DNA from 4 places in the Sinorhizobium sp. CCBAU 05631 genome. Region 2 is predicted to be linked to each of the others. Evidence: predicted binding sites of a transcription regulator. Region 2 holds the regulator's gene; each other region holds the start of a gene.

Region 1 (4,426 bases), 230 kb from region 2:
CCCTGCAGCACGGCGGCGACGCGCTCGAGACCCATGCCAGTGTCGATCGACGGCCGCGGCAGGTTGACCCGCTCTTCCTTGGTGACCTGCTCGTATTGCATGAAGACGAGGTTCCAGATCTCGATGAAGCGGTCGCCGTCTTCCTCGGCCGAGCCGGGCGGGCCGCCCCAGATCTGCTCGCCGTGGTCATAAAAGATTTCCGAGCAGGGACCGCAGGGACCGGTATCGCCCATCGCCCAGAAATTGTCGCTGGTCGGAATGCGAATGATGCGCTCGTCGCTGAGGCCGGCGATCTTCTTCCAGAGGTCAAATGCCTCGTCGTCGGTATGGTAGACAGTGACGAGCAGGCGCTTGGCGTCGAGCCCGTATTCCTTGGTGATCAGGCTCCAAGCGAGCTCGATCGCCCGTTCCTTGAAATAATCGCCGAAGGAGAAGTTGCCGAGCATCTCGAAGAAAGTGTGGTGCCGGGCCGTGTAGCCGACATTGTCGAGGTCGTTGTGCTTGCCGCCGGCGCGCACGCATTTCTGCGCCGTCGCCGCGGTCGAATAGGGCCGCTGCTCGAGACCGGTGAAGACGTTCTTGAACTGCACCATGCCGGCATTGGTGAACATCAGGGTCGGGTCGTTGCGCGGCACCAGAGGGCTCGACGGCACGATTTCGTGACCGTTCTTGCGGAAATAGTCGAGAAACATCGACCGGATTTCATTCACGCCGCTCATCTTGCGTCCTATCTGTGCACATGCCGGCTGCAACCCAGCGCGTTTTCCGCGCATTGCGCCGTTTTCCTTCAACCCCGCGTCTACCACGCATAGCCGCCTCGCCGATGACGCCGTCACCGGAACCACAGGCTTTTATCTTCCGCATATCATGCTGTCCAGACGGCAGCAAAAACCGGCCGATCTGATCGACGGCCGGTTGATGGCATGCAAACTGAAGTTTGGCTCTTACATGTCGGCCGCTTCGTCGCCTTCGCTCTCCGGCCCGCCATTTTCCAGGAACCGGTCGGCAATCAGCCCGGCGTTCTGCCGCAAGGCCATCTCGATTTCTCGAGCGAGATCGGGATTGTCGCGCAGGAACAGCTTGGCATTTTCACGCCCCTGCCCCAGGCGCTGGCTGTTGTAGGAGAACCAGGCGCCGGACTTCTCGACAATGCCGGCCTTGACGCCGAGGTCGATCAGTTCGCCGGTCTTGGAAACGCCTTCGCCATACATGATGTCGAACTCCACCTGCTTGAAGGGCGGCGCCATCTTGTTCTTGACGACCTTGACGCGGGTCTGGTTGCCGACGACTTCCTCGCGCTCCTTGACCGAGCCGATGCGGCGGATGTCGAGGCGGACCGACGCGTAGAACTTCAGTGCGTTGCCGCCCGTCGTCGTTTCCGGCGAGCCGAACATCACGCCGATCTTCATGCGGATCTGGTTGATGAAGATCACCATGCAGTTGGACTTGGAGATCGACGCGGTCAGCTTGCGCAGCGCCTGGCTCATCAGGCGGGCCTGCATGCCCGGCAGACTGTCGCCCATCTCGCCTTCGATTTCGGCACGCGGCACAAGCGCGGCCACCGAGTCGACCACAAGCACGTCGATCGCGCCGGAGCGAACCAGCGTGTCGGTGATTTCGAGCGCCTGCTCGCCCGTGTCGGGCTGCGAGATCAAGAGGTTCTCGAGGTCGACGCCGAGCTTGCGCGCATAGACCGGATCGAGCGCGTGTTCGGCGTCGACGAAGGCGCAGATGCCGCCCTTCTTCTGTGCCTCGGCAACGGTCTGCAGCGCCAAGGTCGTCTTGCCCGAGCTTTCCGGTCCGTAAATCTCGATGATGCGGCCTTTCGGCAGGCCGCCGATGCCGAGCGCGATATCGAGGCCGAGCGACCCGGTCGAGACGGTTTCGATCTCGACGACGCTGTCCTTCGATCCGAGCTTCATGATCGATCCCTTGCCGAACGAACGTTCGATCTGGGAAAGAGCCGCTTCAAGTGCCTTGCTTTTGTCCACCGATTTGTCCTCTACGAGCCGCAAAGAGTTTTGTGCCATTGGGTCCACCTTTAGGTTATTGGAGCTATCGAGGCAATGAAGCCGCCGCAGGAGATTTTGTACATGCTTTGTTCTATTTTGGCAATGGCACTTCAAGTCCCTGAATCAAAATAGGTATCTTGTGAGTGTTCGATTCCTGTTCACGGGCTATTGTAGCGCATTTCCACAGGCTGCGCGGCAGTTCGCACGGGCTTCTCGCCATAGCGCCGATTCGCCGATAGAGGTGTTCGAATGACGAAGCGGGAAATCACCGTTCTGGGCGGCGCCCATGTCGACCGGCGCGGCCGTATCAGCGGCACGACGGTGCCTGGAGCGAGTAATCCCGGAACCTGGTTCGAGGAGGCGGGAGGCGGCGGCTTCAACGCCGCCAGGAATCTCGCGCGTCTCGGCCACCGGGTGCGGATGATCAGCCCGCGCGGCGGCGATCCGGCCGGTGATCTGGTGGCCGCCGCGGCCGCCGCTGCCGGCGTCATCGATTGCCCATTCATCTTTCTTGATCGCAAGACGCCGAGCTATACGGCAATCCTCGAAAAGGACGGCAATCTGGTGATCGCCCTTGCCGACATGGATCTCTACGGCTCGTTCTCGCCACGCCGGCTGCAGCAGCGTGCGACGCGCGAAATCCTCGCGTCGAGCGATCTCGTGCTCATGGACGCCAACCTGCCTCAAGAGACGCTGACGGCGCTGGTCGATGCGACGGCGGGACCGCACCGCATTCTTGCCGGCATCGCCGTTTCCCCGGCCAAGGTGGTCCGGTACCGCCAAAGCCTGACCGGCCTCGACTTCCTCTTCATGAACGAGGCGGAGGCGCGGGCGCTGACCGGCGCCGAGGCCGCCGACGTAGAGGAGTGGCCGTCACTGCTGCGGTCTGCAGGCCTTGCCGGCGGCGTCGTCACCCGCGGCGGCAAAGCAGCGGTTGCCTTCGACCGGGAAGGCGCCTGCCTGGCCATCCCGCCTGCCCTGCCCGCACTTGCAGACGTGACAGGCGCCGGCGACGCGCTGGCATCGGGCTTTCTCGCTGCCCGGCTCGCCGGCTTCGATCTCGCCGGCTGCCTCCGGCGCGGCATCGCCGCCGCCGTCCTGACGCTCCACTCGCTGCTAGCCGCCGCCGAGGAGATGTCGGCGGACAATCTCGCGCGGGTGCTGGCCCTTGTGCCGGAGCCCCAAATGCTGTCATGAAGTCCGCAGCCGAATTCCGGGCGGAAGGCGGAAATGCATGACGACTCCCGCCCGCCTGACGCTCCCCTCATCAGAAGCGAAAGACCATGACAAAATCCTCCTCGCCTTTCCTGCCCATCGAGTATTCCGATGAAGTCGCCGCCGCCAAGGCGCGCGGCGCGCCCATCGTGGCGCTGGAATCGACGATCATCACGCATGGCATGCCCTATCCGGGCAATCTCGAAATGGCGCGCAGCGTCGAAGCGATCATCCGCGACCAAGGAGCCATCCCTGCCACGATCGCGGTGATCCACGGCGTCCTTCATATCGGCCTCGATGACGCGAAGCTTGAGGCTCTTGCGAAAACCGAGGGCGCAATGAAGCTGTCGCGCGCCGACCTCGCCTTCGCCCTCGCCGAGCGCCGTACCGGCGCCACGACAGTCGCCGCAACGATGATCGCGGCGGCGCGGGCCGGCATCAGCGTCTTTGCGACCGGCGGCATCGGCGGCGTCCATCGCGGCGCGGAACAGAGTTTCGACATTTCCGCCGATCTGGACGAACTCGCCCGAACCGGCGTCATCGTCGTTTGCGCCGGCGCGAAGGCCATCCTCGACATTCCGAAGACGCTGGAAGTGCTGGAAACCAGGGGCGTCCCGGTCGTCACCTATGACAGCGAAACCTTCCCCGCCTTCTGGTCGCGCGATTCCGGCATCCGGAGCCCGCTGATGCTGAACAGCCCAGCGGCTATCGCGAATTTCCAGCGGATGCGCGAACTGCTCGGCGTCGATGGCGGCATGCTGGTCGCCAATCCTGTCCCGGAGGAAAGCCAGATTCCGCGGGAGGAGATGGAAATCTACATCGCGCGTGCTCTGGACAATGCGGCGAGCGACGAGATTATCGGCAAGGCGGTGACACCCTATCTGCTCGACAATCTCTTTCATATGACCGAGGGCCGGAGCCTCGAGACCAATATTGCGCTCGTCGAGAACAACGCGCGCCTCGCCGCCGAGATCGCCGTCGCATTGGCGGCAGGCGGGGCGAAGTAGAAGTAGAAGGACTTTGCGCCCGCCGCCCATAGGCGTCGGCCATCCTCTCAGGAATCCAGCATTTCCCGGACCGCCACTGCCAGTTGCTTCAGCGAGAACGGCTTCGGCAGGAAGCCGAACTTGGCATCGGCCGGCAAGTTGCGGGCAAAGGCATCTTCCGCATAGCCCGACACGAAAATGAACTTGAGGTTC
Region 2 (4,426 bases):
CGGCTGGGGCGCCCCGAGCTTCGATGCGAACGCCCTTCGATCGGCCCCTCGCCTTCGGCTCATCGTCCATGCGGCAGGAACGGTCAAGGACCTGATCGATTTGTCCGTGTTCGATGCAGGAATCACCGTCAGCCATGCGGCCGAAGCCAACGCCGTGCCGGTCGCGGAGTTCACGCTGGCGGCAATCATTTTTTCGGGCAAGCACGTTTTTCGCTTCCGCGACCTTTATGCCGCCGACAGAGGGCGTCAGCGCATCCAGCTGCTGCAGGGGCAGGCTATTGGAAACTACCGCCGCACCATCGGCATCGTTGGCGCCTCGCGGATCGGAAGGCGGGTGATCGACCTGCTTCGCCCCTTCGATTATCGGGTGCTGCTCTACGATCCCGTGGTCGGGGAAGAAAGCGCTTCGGCTATCGGTGTCGAAAAAGCCGATCTCGAGACGCTGATGGCGCATTCGGATATAGTCTCGCTGCATGCGCCTTCTCTGCCCGAGACCCAGCACATGATCGACGGGCGGCGGCTGTCCCTGATGAAGAACGGTGCGACACTGATCAATACGGCGCGGGGTGCGCTCGTGGACGAGGCCGCACTGATAGACCGGCTGAAGACGGGCGCAATCAATGCCGTCATCGACGTGACGGATCCCGAGGTGCCGGAAGGAACGTCGCCTTTCTATGATTTGCCGAACGTCTTCCTAACGCCGCACATTGCCGGCGCCATCGGACTTGAGAGGACGCGACTCGGCGAAATGGCCGTCGACGAAATCGAGCGCTTTCTGGAAGGCCGGCAGCTGCTGTTCGAAGTCCGCAAGCACGACCTGGAGCGCATGGCATGAGCGATTTCGAACCGGGGCTCTGCACCGTCACCTTCAGGAGCTTGCCTCCGGAAAAAATCGTCGGCTTAGCCCGGAGCGCCGGTCTTGCGGCGATCGAATGGGCAGGCGACGCTCATATTGCTCCGGGCGACACGTCCAACGCCCGGATCGTCGGGCTCCTCAGCGCAAGGGCCGAACTGACGACATCCTACGGATCCTATGTCGCGCCACCGACTGACGACCTCATCGAATTCAGGCGTGCGCTCGAGAGCGCGATTGCACTCGGTGCCTCGAATATCCGCATCTGGCCAGGCACCCGCCGGCGCGATTCAAAGGACTACAGCGCAGGCGAAAGACGTGATGCCGCAAAGGCGATCCGCGACATGGGCGCCGAAGCCGCGCGCCACCGCGTGACCGTCTCGCTGGAATATCACCCGCAATCGCTGACGGACACGACCGACTCGGCAAGCCGCCTGATCGACGCGATCGCCCACGACAATGTTTATCTCTATTGGCAGCCGCGGCCCGGGCTGGAGCTCGGCGAGGCGCTCGCAGAGGTCGCCCGCATCGGTCAGCATGTATCTCATGTCCACGTCTTCGCCTGGGATCGAAATCGCAACCGTTTTCCCCTGGCATCGGCATCCGACTATTGGCGAAGCGTCCTCACGGCCCTCCCCGCATCGCGCTGGACCGGGCGACGCTTTGCAATGCTGGAATTCGTCGCCAATGACGATCCCGCCGCCTTCATCGAGGACGCCGCGACGCTCAAGCAAATTCTCCTCGAGTGACATCCACGACGGCCCCGATCCTCCCCACGCGAGACGCCGGGAGGGACTGGCGCGGGCGCTCAAATCCGCCTATATAGATGAACGGCTGGGGTCGTAGCTCAGTTGGGAGAGCGCCGCAATCGCACTGCGGAGGTCGAGGGTTCGACTCCCTTCGACTCCACCAAACGACCTTTGTCCGACCCGGAGACATAGGTAACAGAACATCGCTAAGACATCAGCGACATCTCTGTAGCGGGCCGATCCGACGTGGCTCGTCACCCTCGGACGACCACCACTTCAGACTGTATTCGCAGCAGACCCATTGCGAACGCGAATTCCGTTAAGAAGCGAGCGACCCGAAGTCAGAGGGAGCGGTGTTTTCCACCCGATGTGCCGTCTTCCCGCCTTGCCCCTCGCTTGCCAAAGAGCCTGATTTGAGAGAGACTTAGCACCTGGCATCATTGCATATCGGCAACTCCCGCAAGTGGGGACTACCATGCCTCTCAAATCTCTGATCGCCGCCGCCTTAATCGCTCTTCTCACACTTTCAGGATGCGCCACGACAGGCGCTACGGGCAACACGACCTACACCCAGTGGTACGGCCCCTACCCTGAACCCGACTTCGACGTTCTTAGCCCCGGCGGGCTGCGCCTCGCCTACTAGGACGGCTTGTCAAGACGATGCACAGCGTCGTCAAAGGTGAGCAAACGCTCGCCTTTGTGTGACGCTTGCCGCACGCAAGTCTTCACCACCATCGATACCCACAAACCGTCCGTGCCGCCCTGATAGCGGACGCGCCTCGACGCATGAGTTCACGGAATATTAAGTGCTTGCGGAACACATATGGAACGGATAGTTTCTGTTCTTGATTTGTTTCGCGAATCTGGAGTGACGCGCATGCTGACCCGCAAGCAACAGGAATTGCTTCTGTTCATTCATGAACGGATGAAGGAATCCGGGGTCCCGCCCTCCTTCGACGAGATGAAAGATGCGCTCGATCTTGCGTCGAAATCGGGCATCCACCGGCTGATCACTGCGCTGGAAGAACGCGGTTTCATTCGCCGGCTACCCAATCGGGCCCGAGCGCTCGAGGTCATCAAGCTGCCGGAAGCCTATTCGAGCCCAGCCCAGCCGCGGCGCGGCTTCTCGCCGAGCGTCATCGAGGGCAGCCTCGGCAAGCCCCCGGCACCGAAGCCGGCGCCAACGCCGCCGGTCGAGAGCGCGTCCATGACAGTGCCGGTCATGGGCCGGATCGCCGCCGGCGTGCCGATTTCGGCCATTCAGAACAATACGCACGAGATTTCCGTGCCGGTCGAGATGATCGGCAGCGGCGAGCACTACGCCCTCGAAATCAAGGGCGATTCGATGATCGAGGCGGGCATTCTCGATGGCGACACGGTGATCATCCGCAACGCCAGCACCGCCAGCCCGGGCGACATCGTCGTCGCCCTGATCGACGACGAGGAGGCAACCTTGAAGCGATTCCGCCGCAAGGGCGCATCGATCGCACTGGAAGCGGCGAATCCGGCTTACGAAACGCGCATCTTCGGACCCGACCGCGTGAAAATTCAGGGCAAACTCGTCGGTCTGATCCGGCGCTATCACTAGGCCGATTTGGGTTCCTGTGCCGATCCTGTGTGCGGTCGTTTCGCGCGGTCGCGACGACAGAACTGTTCTCTTTGCCTTCCGTGATCTCGCTTACTGCGGCCGGCGTTTATTGGTCTCGGCGTCCGCCATGCCACCGGCAAGAAGCGCTCTCGTATTCCGGCCTGTTCAAAGCTGTTTGTGGGCGTCTTTTTTGAACGTCTCCCTCTTGCGCTCCACATGGATTCGTTTTAAACGCCCGCCATCGCTCGATTTTACGAGCACGAGAGGCCTCGTGGCGGAGTGGTGACGCAGAGGACTGCAAATCCTTGTACCCCGGTTCAATTCCGGGCGAGGCCTCCATTACACATCTAATTGCCGATTCTACGTCACGAGATCAGGTGCTCGATCCGGTGCCACGCCCTTGGCTGGTAGCAATCTGCTCCAGGGTTTTCCCACAGCTCAGGTCGATGTTTATAGCCCGTCGATCGGCGACCCAAAGTTGAATCGAGGCATTTTTCGCCTGCCGAGCCATATAAGCTTGGCGCGAACCTGCCCCGGAGCTTTAGCTGTTGAGGCGATTAGACCGGTACGCTCGACAAGACCGCCGCCAAGAGCGCCGGATGCGGCGAGGCAGTTGACAAGCGCAGATAGCGGCCGGTCGGCTTTGAATGCCGCATCAGTGCGGCGTGGACAGATTGTTCTCCGTCTATCGCGGCTGGATGCTCCAATATTCTCGCCAGCTTCGTCAGCAGCTTCGAACGCATCCGTCTGAGCTTGATGTCGTTCGCACGGCGACAGAGAGCGAAAATGCGTAAGAAACTCTTCTCTCCCGTCCCATCGACGCAGATGAGTTCATCGTAACCGCGGCGATCGGTAACGACGAAATTGCCGGGATTTACATCCATCATGACGATGTGCAGGCGGCGAAACCGTTCGAAGATTTCGTCGATCATCGTGAGATGCCTGGCGGTGAGCTGCCCCGAAAACGCCAACTGAGCGAGGGTGGGCGCGAGCTTCCCATCGCGTCTGGTTATTTTTTCCACCACGAGCCCCAGGCCGTACTCGGTCTGGGCGAAGCCGAATATCTTCGGTATCGGCAGTTCGATGGCGTCCGCGAGGGAGAACTTTCTCGCCTGCTCAAGGAATTCGTCGACTTCACGCCGAAACGTTCGATAGGCCCCGAAACGTTTGAATTGGTTGAGGAATGCAAACGCCCTCTTTGACTGGCGTGTGCCGCTTGCTTCTCTGGATCCCAGC
Region 3 (4,426 bases), 1.4 Mb from region 2:
AGCGATCGTGCCGCCCGTGACGGCGATCAGCTTGGTGGCCAGCGATTTTGCATGGAAGTTGAACATGAAATCCTCACGCACTGAGAGGTCCGCAGGTTTCTTGCCTGCGGCATGACATTCCAAATGTGGGTGAAGCTCCATCATGGAGCGCGTGATGCCGACCGGCATGCAGGAGCCGGACCGATGCGAGCGGGCTGCCTCGCAATCTGGATAGATCATCAAAGATTAATTTAAGGCCAACATCCGGGCCAATTCCTGGCCGTCCAAAGTGGATTCTGCGCGGCGAGCATCGTTGCCGCGCCAAATCCTATCCAGATCGCGAAACGGACCAAAAATAGACTGCGGCAGTCAAAGGCGCGCGGCGACCTCGGAGGCGAGCGGTATGGACGGCTGTGCTCCCGCTTTCAGGCAGGCGAGCGATCCGGCGGCGGCGGCACGGCGCAGCGCATCGGGGAAGGCGAGTCCCGCGTCGAGGCTTGCCGCGAGATAGCCGCAGAACGTATCTCCAGCTCCGACCGTATCGACGGGTTCGATCGCCAGCCCCTTGGCGCTGTGAATATCGCCCTGATGGACGGCGGCGACACCCTCGGCACCGAGGGTGACGATGACGATCTGTCCGGTTTCGTCGTGGAGGTCCTTCATTGCCGCTTCACGCTCAGCGCCGGCAATACCGCTTTTGCCCGCCAAAAGCTCGAACTCGGTCTCGTTTGCAATGACGATGTCGGCCATGCGGCCAAGGCGGGCCGCCTCCGGCGTTAACGGCGCGATGTTGATGATCGAGCGGATGCCACGGCGTCTGGCCTCCACCAGCGCCTTCTCCACCGAGGCCGCCGGAATTTCGAGCTGCAGCATCAGCGTGTCGCCGGCCGCCATTTTCTCGAGGGCCGTGACCGCGTCGCTCTCGCTCACCGTCGCATTGGCGCTGGCGACGACGACGATGACGTTCTCGCCGTCACCGCCGACGAGGATATGGGCGGTCCCGGTCGGCTCGCTCACGGTCTTGGTGAGGCCAAGGTCCGTGCCCGCCTCCTTGAGCAGGGTAAGCGCGCCTTCCGCAAAGCTGTCCGAGCCGACGGCGCCGGCCATCCGCACGGAAGCGCCGGCGCGCCGGGCTGCCAGCGCCTGGTTCGCCCCCTTGCCGCCGGCGGCGGTGGAAAAGCCCGTTCCGGCAACGGTTTCGCCCGGCTTCGGAAGGCGTGCGGTCGTGGCGATCAGGTCCATGTTGATGGACCCAAGAACAGTGATCATGTGGAGATGTCCCGTCGGGTTGCTGATTGTGCCGGAGAGTGCCCGAGGCCGTCAGTCTTCGTCAACCACCCGCAGCTTCAATTGCCCGATGCGGTTGTCGACTGCCCGCTCACTCTTGTCGGCCGGCTCCCTGGCGCCGTGGTTCGCCGGTGCGGCCTCCAGTTCCAGCGCCTCGATCTTGGCGCCGCGACGCGTCAGCTTGTCGGAGGAGATCAGAATGTCCTCGACATCCTTCTGGGTCATCGCGAAGTGGCCCTGCAGCTTCCGGACCCGTTCGTCGAGCCGCGAGAGATCCTCCATCAGGCGCACCACCTCGCCCTGGATCAGATGCGCCTGCTCGCGCATGCGGGCGTCCTTCAGGATCGACTGGATCACCTGGATGGAAAGGAGCAGCAGCGACGGCGAGACGATGACGATGCGCTGGCGGTGCGCCTTCTGGACGGTCGCTTCGAAATGCTCGTGGATTTCCGCAAAGATCGATTCGGACGGAACGAACAGGAAGGCGGTTTCCTGCGTCTCGCCGGCGAGCAGATATTTGCTGGCGATATCGCGGATATGGACCTCCATGTCGCGTCGGAAGGCTTGCGCCGCCTGCTGGCGCCGCTCGGCACTTTCCGCATCACGCATGGCATTCCAGGCTTCGAGCGGGAATTTTGCGTCGATGACGAGCGGCGGTTGGGCATTCGGCATGCGGATGATGCAGTCCGGCCTCGCCCCGTTCGAAAGCGTCGCCTGGAAGGTGAAGGCGCCCATCGGCAGGCCGTCGGCAACGATCGCCTCCATCCGCGACTGGCCGAAGGCGCCGCGCGTCTGCTTGTTGGCAAGAATGCTCTGCAGCCCGGCCATGTCCCTGGCGAGAGACTGGATATTATTCTGGGCGCTGTCGATGACCGCCAGCCGCTCCTGCAGCCGCCTTAAATTCTCGTGGGTCGCCTTCGTCTGTTCGCTGATCGACGCGCCGATCCGGTGCGTCATGCCGTCGATGCGCTGGCTGAGCGATTGGTTGAGTTCCGCCTGCCGTGTGCCGAAGACATCGGCCATCGCGGCGATGCGTCCCTGCATTTCGGTCTGTGCCGCGAGCAGCGCCGATAGCTGCTGGTCCCGGTCGTCGGCGCGAAGCGCCCGCGCCCTGCGGGCCGACGCAATTGCCAGCAAAACGAACAGGAGAGCGGCGAGGCTGAGCAGATGGCCAGCCGTTAGGGGAAAGGTGCCGATGAGGAACAGCGGCTGGTCGATGGCGAAGGCAGTGGGCTCCATGGCGGCAGCCTAAACAGATTCGCATCTGAAAACTAGATCAAAACAAGAACAAACGGCTCAACTCATCACACGGCAATTTTCTTGCGCAGCGACGGAAAGATCGGCTATGGGGGAGCATGACGATCAAGCCGCTCATCATCCTTCCCGATCCGCTTCTGCGCCAGGTTTCGACGCCCGTTGAGACGATCGACGCCGACATTCGCCGGCTTGCCGACGATATGCTCGAGACCATGTATGACGCTCCCGGCATCGGACTGGCGGCGATCCAGATCGGCGTGCCGAAGCGCCTTCTGGTTCTCGACGTTTCGAAGGAGGGCGAGGAGAAGAAACCGCTGGTCTTCCTCAATCCGAAGATCGTGAAATCCTCCGAGGAGCGCTCCGTCTACGAGGAAGGCTGCCTGTCGATCCCTGACTATTATGCCGAAGTCGAGCGACCGGCGGCGATCACCGTCGAATATCTCGACCGCGGCGGCAAGGAGCAGGTAGTTGAGGCCAACGGCTTGCTCGCCACCTGCCTGCAGCACGAGATCGACCATCTGAACGGCGTCCTGTTCATCGATTACATCTCCAAGCTCAAGCGCGACATGGTGATCCGCAAGTTCGCCAAGGCGGCCAAGACGCGCGGCGCCAAGGCCATCTGACCGTCGCGCCCCGCGCCTAGAGGCGTTTGACTCGGAGCCGCTGCCCTGCTTGGGGCATTTGAGAAAGACGGAGTTCACCGCCTTGCCGCTTCGCATCATCTTCATGGGCACACCGGAATTCTCCGTGCCGACGCTCTCTGCTCTCGTCGAGGCGCGTCACGAGATCGTCGCCGTCTACACGCAGCCGCCGCGTCCCGGCGGCCGGCGCGGCCTCGATCTGCAAAAGTCGCCGGTGCATCAGGCGGCCGAACTTCTCGGTGTTCCGGTGTTGACACCCGTCAACCTCAGGCAAACCGCGGATCGGCAGATCTTTCGCGATTTCGGTGCCGATGTGGCAGTCGTCGTCGCCTATGGCCTGCTGCTGCCGGAGGAGATCCTCTCGGGCACTCGCCACGGCTGCTATAACGGCCATGCCTCGCTCCTGCCGCGCTGGCGGGGTGCCGCACCGATTCAGAGGGCGATCATGGCCGGGGACCGTGAGACCGGCATGATGGTGATGAAAATGGATAAGGGCCTCGACACCGGGCCCGTGGCGCTCGTCAAGTCTGTTCCGATCGGCGAGACGATGACGGCCGGCGAGCTGCACGACAAGCTGATGCATGTCGGAGCGGCGCTCATGAAAGAGGCGATGGTGCGGCTCGAGATGGGCGAACTGACGCTGACACCGCAGCCCGAGGAAGGCGTCGCCTACGCCGCCAAGATTACGAAGGACGAGACGCGGATCGTTTTCATGCGGCCGGCGGCCGACGTTCACAATCATATCCGCGGCCTCGCGCCCTTTCCGGGCGCCTGGTTCGAACTTCAGGTCGCCGGGCGGATGGAGCGGATCAAGGTGCTGGGGTCGGAGCTTGCCGCAGGGGCCGGCACGCCGGGCACGATCCTGGACGACGGCTTGACGATCGCCTGCGGCGAAGGGGCGGTGCGGCCGACGCGCCTGCAGCGGGCAGGCGGCAAGGCGCTTGCTGCGCCTGACTTTCTGCGCGGCACGCCGATCGCCGCCGGCACGAGGATTTCCTGATGCCGCGCTACCGGCTGACCGTCGAATATGACGGCTCCGATTATGTCGGTTGGCAGCGGCAGGAGAACGGTCCCTCCGTACAAGGGGCGATCGAGAAGGCAGTGCTGTCCCTGACCGGCGAGACCGTCTCGATCCGCGGCGCGGGACGCACCGATTCCGGCGTCCACGCCAGGGGCCAGGTGGCGCATCTCGACCTGACCCGCGAATGGAAGACCCACACGCTGCGCAATGCGCTCAATGCCCACCTGACGCTCGCCGCCGA
Region 4 (4,426 bases), 1.5 Mb from region 2:
GGCGCTGGCTTCGCGCCGCCGATCCTCGACACCTCGATCTATGACGAGGTCGTCACCGTGAATGCGGGCGAAGCGGTCGAAGTGGCACGGCTCGTCGCCACGCTCGAAGGCGTGCCGGTCGGTATCTCCTCCGGCGCCGCGCTCCAGGCGGCGATCGAAGTCGGCCGGCGCGAGGAGAATGCCGGCAAGATGATCGTGGTGATCATTCCGTCCTTTGCGGAGCGTTATCTTTCGACGGTGCTTTTCGAGGGGCTGGGCGGGTAGAGGCGCGGGCACTGCGGAGCGGGATGAGAGGAGGTGCTCGGTTTTCCGCCCATACCGCGCTCGATCCCTTCGCTGTTCAGCGACACGACGATCTCGTGCCAATCGCCGGGCTTGTTCATGAGGTCGGCCTTGGTCGAAGCCGCTTTCGCATTCTCCGCACCTCCCTCATCGATCTCATCTTCGAGGCGAACTCGGCGATGAAAGGTTCATCCCGCCGTCGCTGATCGCGATCGCCTGAAAGGGCGCGGACGCTGTAGTGCAGCACGCTTCGGCGTTTCGGGGCGCTATTTCGCAATTCCGGGGCAAAGGCTTTGAAAAATTTCGAGCCTCTCGGCGTAGGAGGCAAGCGAAAGGTTTGGGAGAAAAGCCTCGTCACCGTCGCGGCGGATGAGATAGTCCGTCTCCGACAGCAGCCCTTTCTTGATCATTTCAGGAGACTGCCTGGCGGAGCCGTGAAAGGAATAGCTGGAGCCATGCATGTCCGTCCAGGTGCGCTCGACGCAATTGCCGGTGACGCGGTCAGCGAGCTTCGTCGTCGCGATCACGTCTCCAATGCAGCGCAACGAGTCATCGCGGAGATATTCGACGCAGAAGACTTTCGCGTCCTGCGGCGTGTGCTTCAGGCGGATCACAGCGTTTGCCGTTCCAATTCCCTCCTTCGAAACGATCGTCATCGTCATGCCGATTCTCGCCCCATAGGAGAGCTTGCTTGGGTTCTCGGACACTGCCGACCCCACGGCCGGTCCAAGGAGAATGCCTGCCACAAGGGCGAGCGGCATAACGAAACCGTTTGGTTGGAAGGTGCCGTTGAAGGGGAACACGATAGCGGGCCTTGAGAGATGGACTTGGATTTGTGCAACTGGGCCAGGCGAGCGCTACGCCGCTACCGGCAGGCGCTCGCCGGCGACGCGATAGGAGATCGCTTCGGCGAGATGGATCCGTCCGACGGTCGGTGCTTCGTCGAGATCGGCGAGCGTGCGGGCCACCTTCAGCACACGGTGATAGCCGCGCGCCGAGAACTTCATCTTTTCCGCGGCGTCCCTGAGGAGCTGCAGCCCCGCCGAGTCGGGTTCGGCGATTCTCTCGATCATCGCCGTCGATGCCCGGGCATTGCTCGTCAATTCCGGATGGCCGAGGGCGGCGAAGCGACCCCGCTGCAACTCGCGGGCGCGGGCGACGCGGCGCGCGACGACGGCGCTTGCCTCCGCCGTGCCGGGGCGGATGAGGTCGGCGGCACTGACGGCGGGCACGTCGATGCGGATATCGATGCGGTCCATCAGCGGACCGGAAATCCGCGCCTGGTAATCGGCCATGCAGCGCGGGCCGCGGGCGCAGCTGCGGCCCGGCTCGCCGGCCATGCCGCAGCGGCAGGGGTTCATCGCGGCGACGAGCTGGATCGCCGCCGGGTAGCTCACACGGTGATTGGCGCGCGCAATGACGCATTCGGCGGTTTCGAGCGGCTGGCGCAGCGCATCGAGCACCTGCGGGGGAAACTCCGGAAACTCGTCGAGAAACAGGACGCCATGATGGGCGAGCGACGCCTCCCCGGGTTTTGCCCGCAAACCGCCGCCGATCAGCGCCGCCATGGTGGCGGAATGGTGCGGCGCACGGAACGGCCGGCGGTCGGAGAGCTTGCCGCCCGCCAATTGCCCGGCGATCGAATGGATCATCGACACTTCGAGCAGTTCGGCTGGGGAGAGCGGCGGCAGGATGGACGGCAGACGCGACGCCAGCATCGACTTGCCGGAACCGGGAGGGCCTACCATCAGGAGATTGTGATTGCCGGCGGCCGCGACCTCCAGCGCCCGTTTGGCGCTTTCCTGGCCCTTGATGTCGGCGAGATCGGGAAGATCGGCGGCGGCCGCCCGGACTGCCGGTTCGGGGCGGGAGAGCACCTGCGTGCCGCGGAAATGATTGGCGATGGCAATCAGGCTGCGCGGCGCCAGGATATCGATCTCGGCGCCGGCCCAGGCCGCTTCAGCGCCGCTTTGGGCGGGGCAGATCAGCCCCTTGCCGAGTCCATTGGCCCCGATCGCCGCCGGCAGCGCGCCGGCAACTGGAGCGATCGTGCCGTCGAGATTGAGCTCGCCAATGACCACATAGCCGGAAAGTGCATCCGCTGGGATGGCGCCGAGCGCCGCCATCAGGCCGAGCGCGATGGCGAGGTCGAAATGGCTGCCTTCCTTGGGCAGGTCGGCCGGCGCCAGATTGACGGTGACCCGCTTGGCCGGCAGCGCCAGGCCCGAGGCGTGCAGCGCCGCCTGGACGCGTTCGCGGCTTTCGGCAACGGCCTTGTCCGGCAGCCCGACGATCTGCATGCCGACCTTGCCAGGAGCCACCATTACCTGGACGTCGACCGGAACGCCCTCGATACCCTGAAACGCAACCGTGCTGACGCGCGCGACCATGATGCCCCCATTGCTCCAGCCTGCACCGCACAACCGCCGCCGGTAGCAAGCCAAATCTTGCACGGTACGCGCTTAAAAACAAGAACAATAATAGAACAAACGCGCGTGAGGTGAAATCGGCGTGCCGGCGGCATGCCGATCGGGCAGGTCGAACGTTCCTAAACGATTGCGGAGGTCAGCCGCGTTTCTTTTCGATTGCATCCCAGAGCATGCCGGCGACATCGGCGCCGCCGAACTTCTTGACCTCGCGGATGCCAGTCGGCGAAGTGACGTTGATTTCGGTCATGTAATCCCCGATGACATCAATGCCGACGAAGAGGAAGCCGCGTTCTTTCAGCGCCGGTCCGATGCGGGCGCAGATTTCCTTCTCGCGAGCGGTGAGCTCGGTCGCCTCGGCGCGGCCGCCGACATGCATGTTGGAGCGGGCGTCGTGTTCGGCCGGGACGCGGTTGATGGCGCCAACCGGCTCGCCATCGACGAGCAGGATGCGTTTGTCGCCCTTTCGGACCGCCGGCAGATATTCCTGAGCAATGAAGGGCTCGCGAAACATCTGGCCGAACATTTCAAGCAGCGACGAGAGATTGCGATCGTCGCGCGCCGAATGGAAGACTCCGGCGCCGCCATTGCCGTAGAGCGGCTTCAGGATGATGTCGCCCATCTCCTCGCGGAAGCGGGCGATCTCGCTCGCATCCCGCGTGATCAGCGTCCGCGGCATCAGGTCGGGAAATTCGGTGACGAAGATTTTCTCCGGCGAATTGCGCACCCAGGCCGGGTCGTTGACGACGAGCGTCTTCGGGTGAAGCCGCTCCAGAAGATGCGTCGAGGTGATATAGGCCATGTCGAAGGGCGGATCCTGGCGAAGCAGGATGACGTCCATGGTCGAAAGATCGATCCGCTCGGGCTCGTCCAGCGTGAAATGGTCGCCCTTGACGTCGCGCAGCGTCATCTGCTGCGCGGTCGCATAGACCTTGCCGTCACGCAGCGACAGCTTGTCGGGCGTGTAGTGGAACAGCCGGTACCCGCGCGCCTGTGCCTCGAGGCTCATGGCAAAGGTGGAATCGCCCGCAATGGTGATGCCCGAGACATGGTCCATTTGGACCCCGACATTGACGATTCCTGCCATTTTCCCGTTCCCGTTGGTTCCCCTGCCGCATTCGCCCAAGGCGGAAATCGCTTCGGCGAAATCATACAGCAATTCAAAGCGCTACCGCGACGATCATGCACCCGCAACGGCGGACACCGCCACAGGAGGCCCGCCACATGTAGAATGCGCAAGGCGCTTAGGCAAGGAGACCGGCGCCTATTGGAAACCCTCGACGAGGCAGGTGATGAGGTCGTGATCGGAGAGCGGCCGCCCTGAGGTGTCGAGCGAGGGAACGATGCGGCTCTCGCCGATCTTCAGCCCCCGCGCTAAGAACCAGTCGAGCTTCATCGCCCGTTTCGGCCAACGGGTGATCAGGCTCGGACGGGTGGTCATCTGATCGAGCGGTCCGCCGTGGCGGGTGAAGCCGCGTGCAGCGCTCGCCGCAAAGAGGCCCTCCGCCTCGAAATCGCCGCCGATATGGTTTCCCGTATTGAGATCGCCGCCGGTCAGGATCGGAAGTTCGGGAAAGGTGGTGTCCAGCTGATCGATCAGTTCCTTCATCTGCCGCTCGCGATAGGCGGCGGTCGTGGCACTTTCCAAATGCGTGGAAACGGCGACGAAGGGACCCGCTTCGGTCTCGATCACGGCACCGACGGCGCAGCGCTCGCCG

Evidence for each region. Region 2 encodes LexA, which represses DNA repair genes until DNA is damaged. Its sites were predicted from a motif close to TGTTCNNNNTGTGTTCNG; they were not measured.
Region 1: a site for LexA is predicted at 2,089-2,106, ahead of recA (recombinase RecA). Genes of this name have one in related genera too.
Region 3: a site for LexA is predicted at 2,539-2,556, ahead of SS05631_RS00280 (DNA recombination protein RmuC). Genes of this name have one in related genera too.
Region 4: a site for LexA is predicted at 2,753-2,770, ahead of SS05631_RS19310 (YifB family Mg chelatase-like AAA ATPase). Genes of this name have one in related genera too.

The regions. Positions count from the first base shown of each region.
Region 1 is NZ_CP023063.1:1,700,354-1,704,779, forward strand. Features, by position in the region: gene alaS (alanine--tRNA ligase) at 1-719, opposite strand, end outside; gene recA (recombinase RecA) at 945-2,030, opposite strand; gene SS05631_RS08460 (carbohydrate kinase family protein) at 2,262-3,209, shown strand; gene SS05631_RS08465 (pseudouridine-5'-phosphate glycosidase) at 3,296-4,234, shown strand; gene SS05631_RS08470 (PAS domain-containing sensor histidine kinase) at 4,282-4,426, opposite strand, start outside.
Region 2 is NZ_CP023063.1:1,474,086-1,478,511, reverse strand. Features, by position in the region: gene SS05631_RS07415 (hydroxyacid dehydrogenase) at 1-835, shown strand, start outside; gene SS05631_RS07410 (sugar phosphate isomerase/epimerase) at 832-1,602, shown strand; tRNA gene SS05631_RS07405 (tRNA-Ala) at 1,690-1,765, shown strand; gene SS05631_RS31345 (hypothetical protein) at 2,078-2,245, shown strand; gene lexA (transcriptional repressor LexA) at 2,480-3,190, shown strand; tRNA gene SS05631_RS07390 (tRNA-Cys) at 3,456-3,529, shown strand; gene SS05631_RS07385 (YrbL family protein) at 3,748-4,426, opposite strand, start outside.
Region 3 is NZ_CP023063.1:56,249-60,674, forward strand. Features, by position in the region: gene SS05631_RS00270 (methyl-accepting chemotaxis protein) at 1-66, opposite strand, end outside; gene SS05631_RS00275 (ribokinase) at 349-1,248, opposite strand; gene SS05631_RS00280 (DNA recombination protein RmuC) at 1,300-2,505, opposite strand; gene def (peptide deformylase) at 2,622-3,146, shown strand; gene fmt (methionyl-tRNA formyltransferase) at 3,229-4,164, shown strand; gene truA (tRNA pseudouridine(38-40) synthase TruA) at 4,164-4,426, shown strand, end outside.
Region 4 is NZ_CP023063.1:3,983,220-3,987,645, reverse strand. Features, by position in the region: gene cysK (cysteine synthase A) at 1-264, shown strand, start outside; gene SS05631_RS19315 (hypothetical protein) at 549-989, opposite strand; gene SS05631_RS19310 (YifB family Mg chelatase-like AAA ATPase) at 1,140-2,672, opposite strand; gene gshB (glutathione synthase) at 2,848-3,795, opposite strand; gene SS05631_RS19300 (endonuclease) at 3,973-4,426, opposite strand, start outside.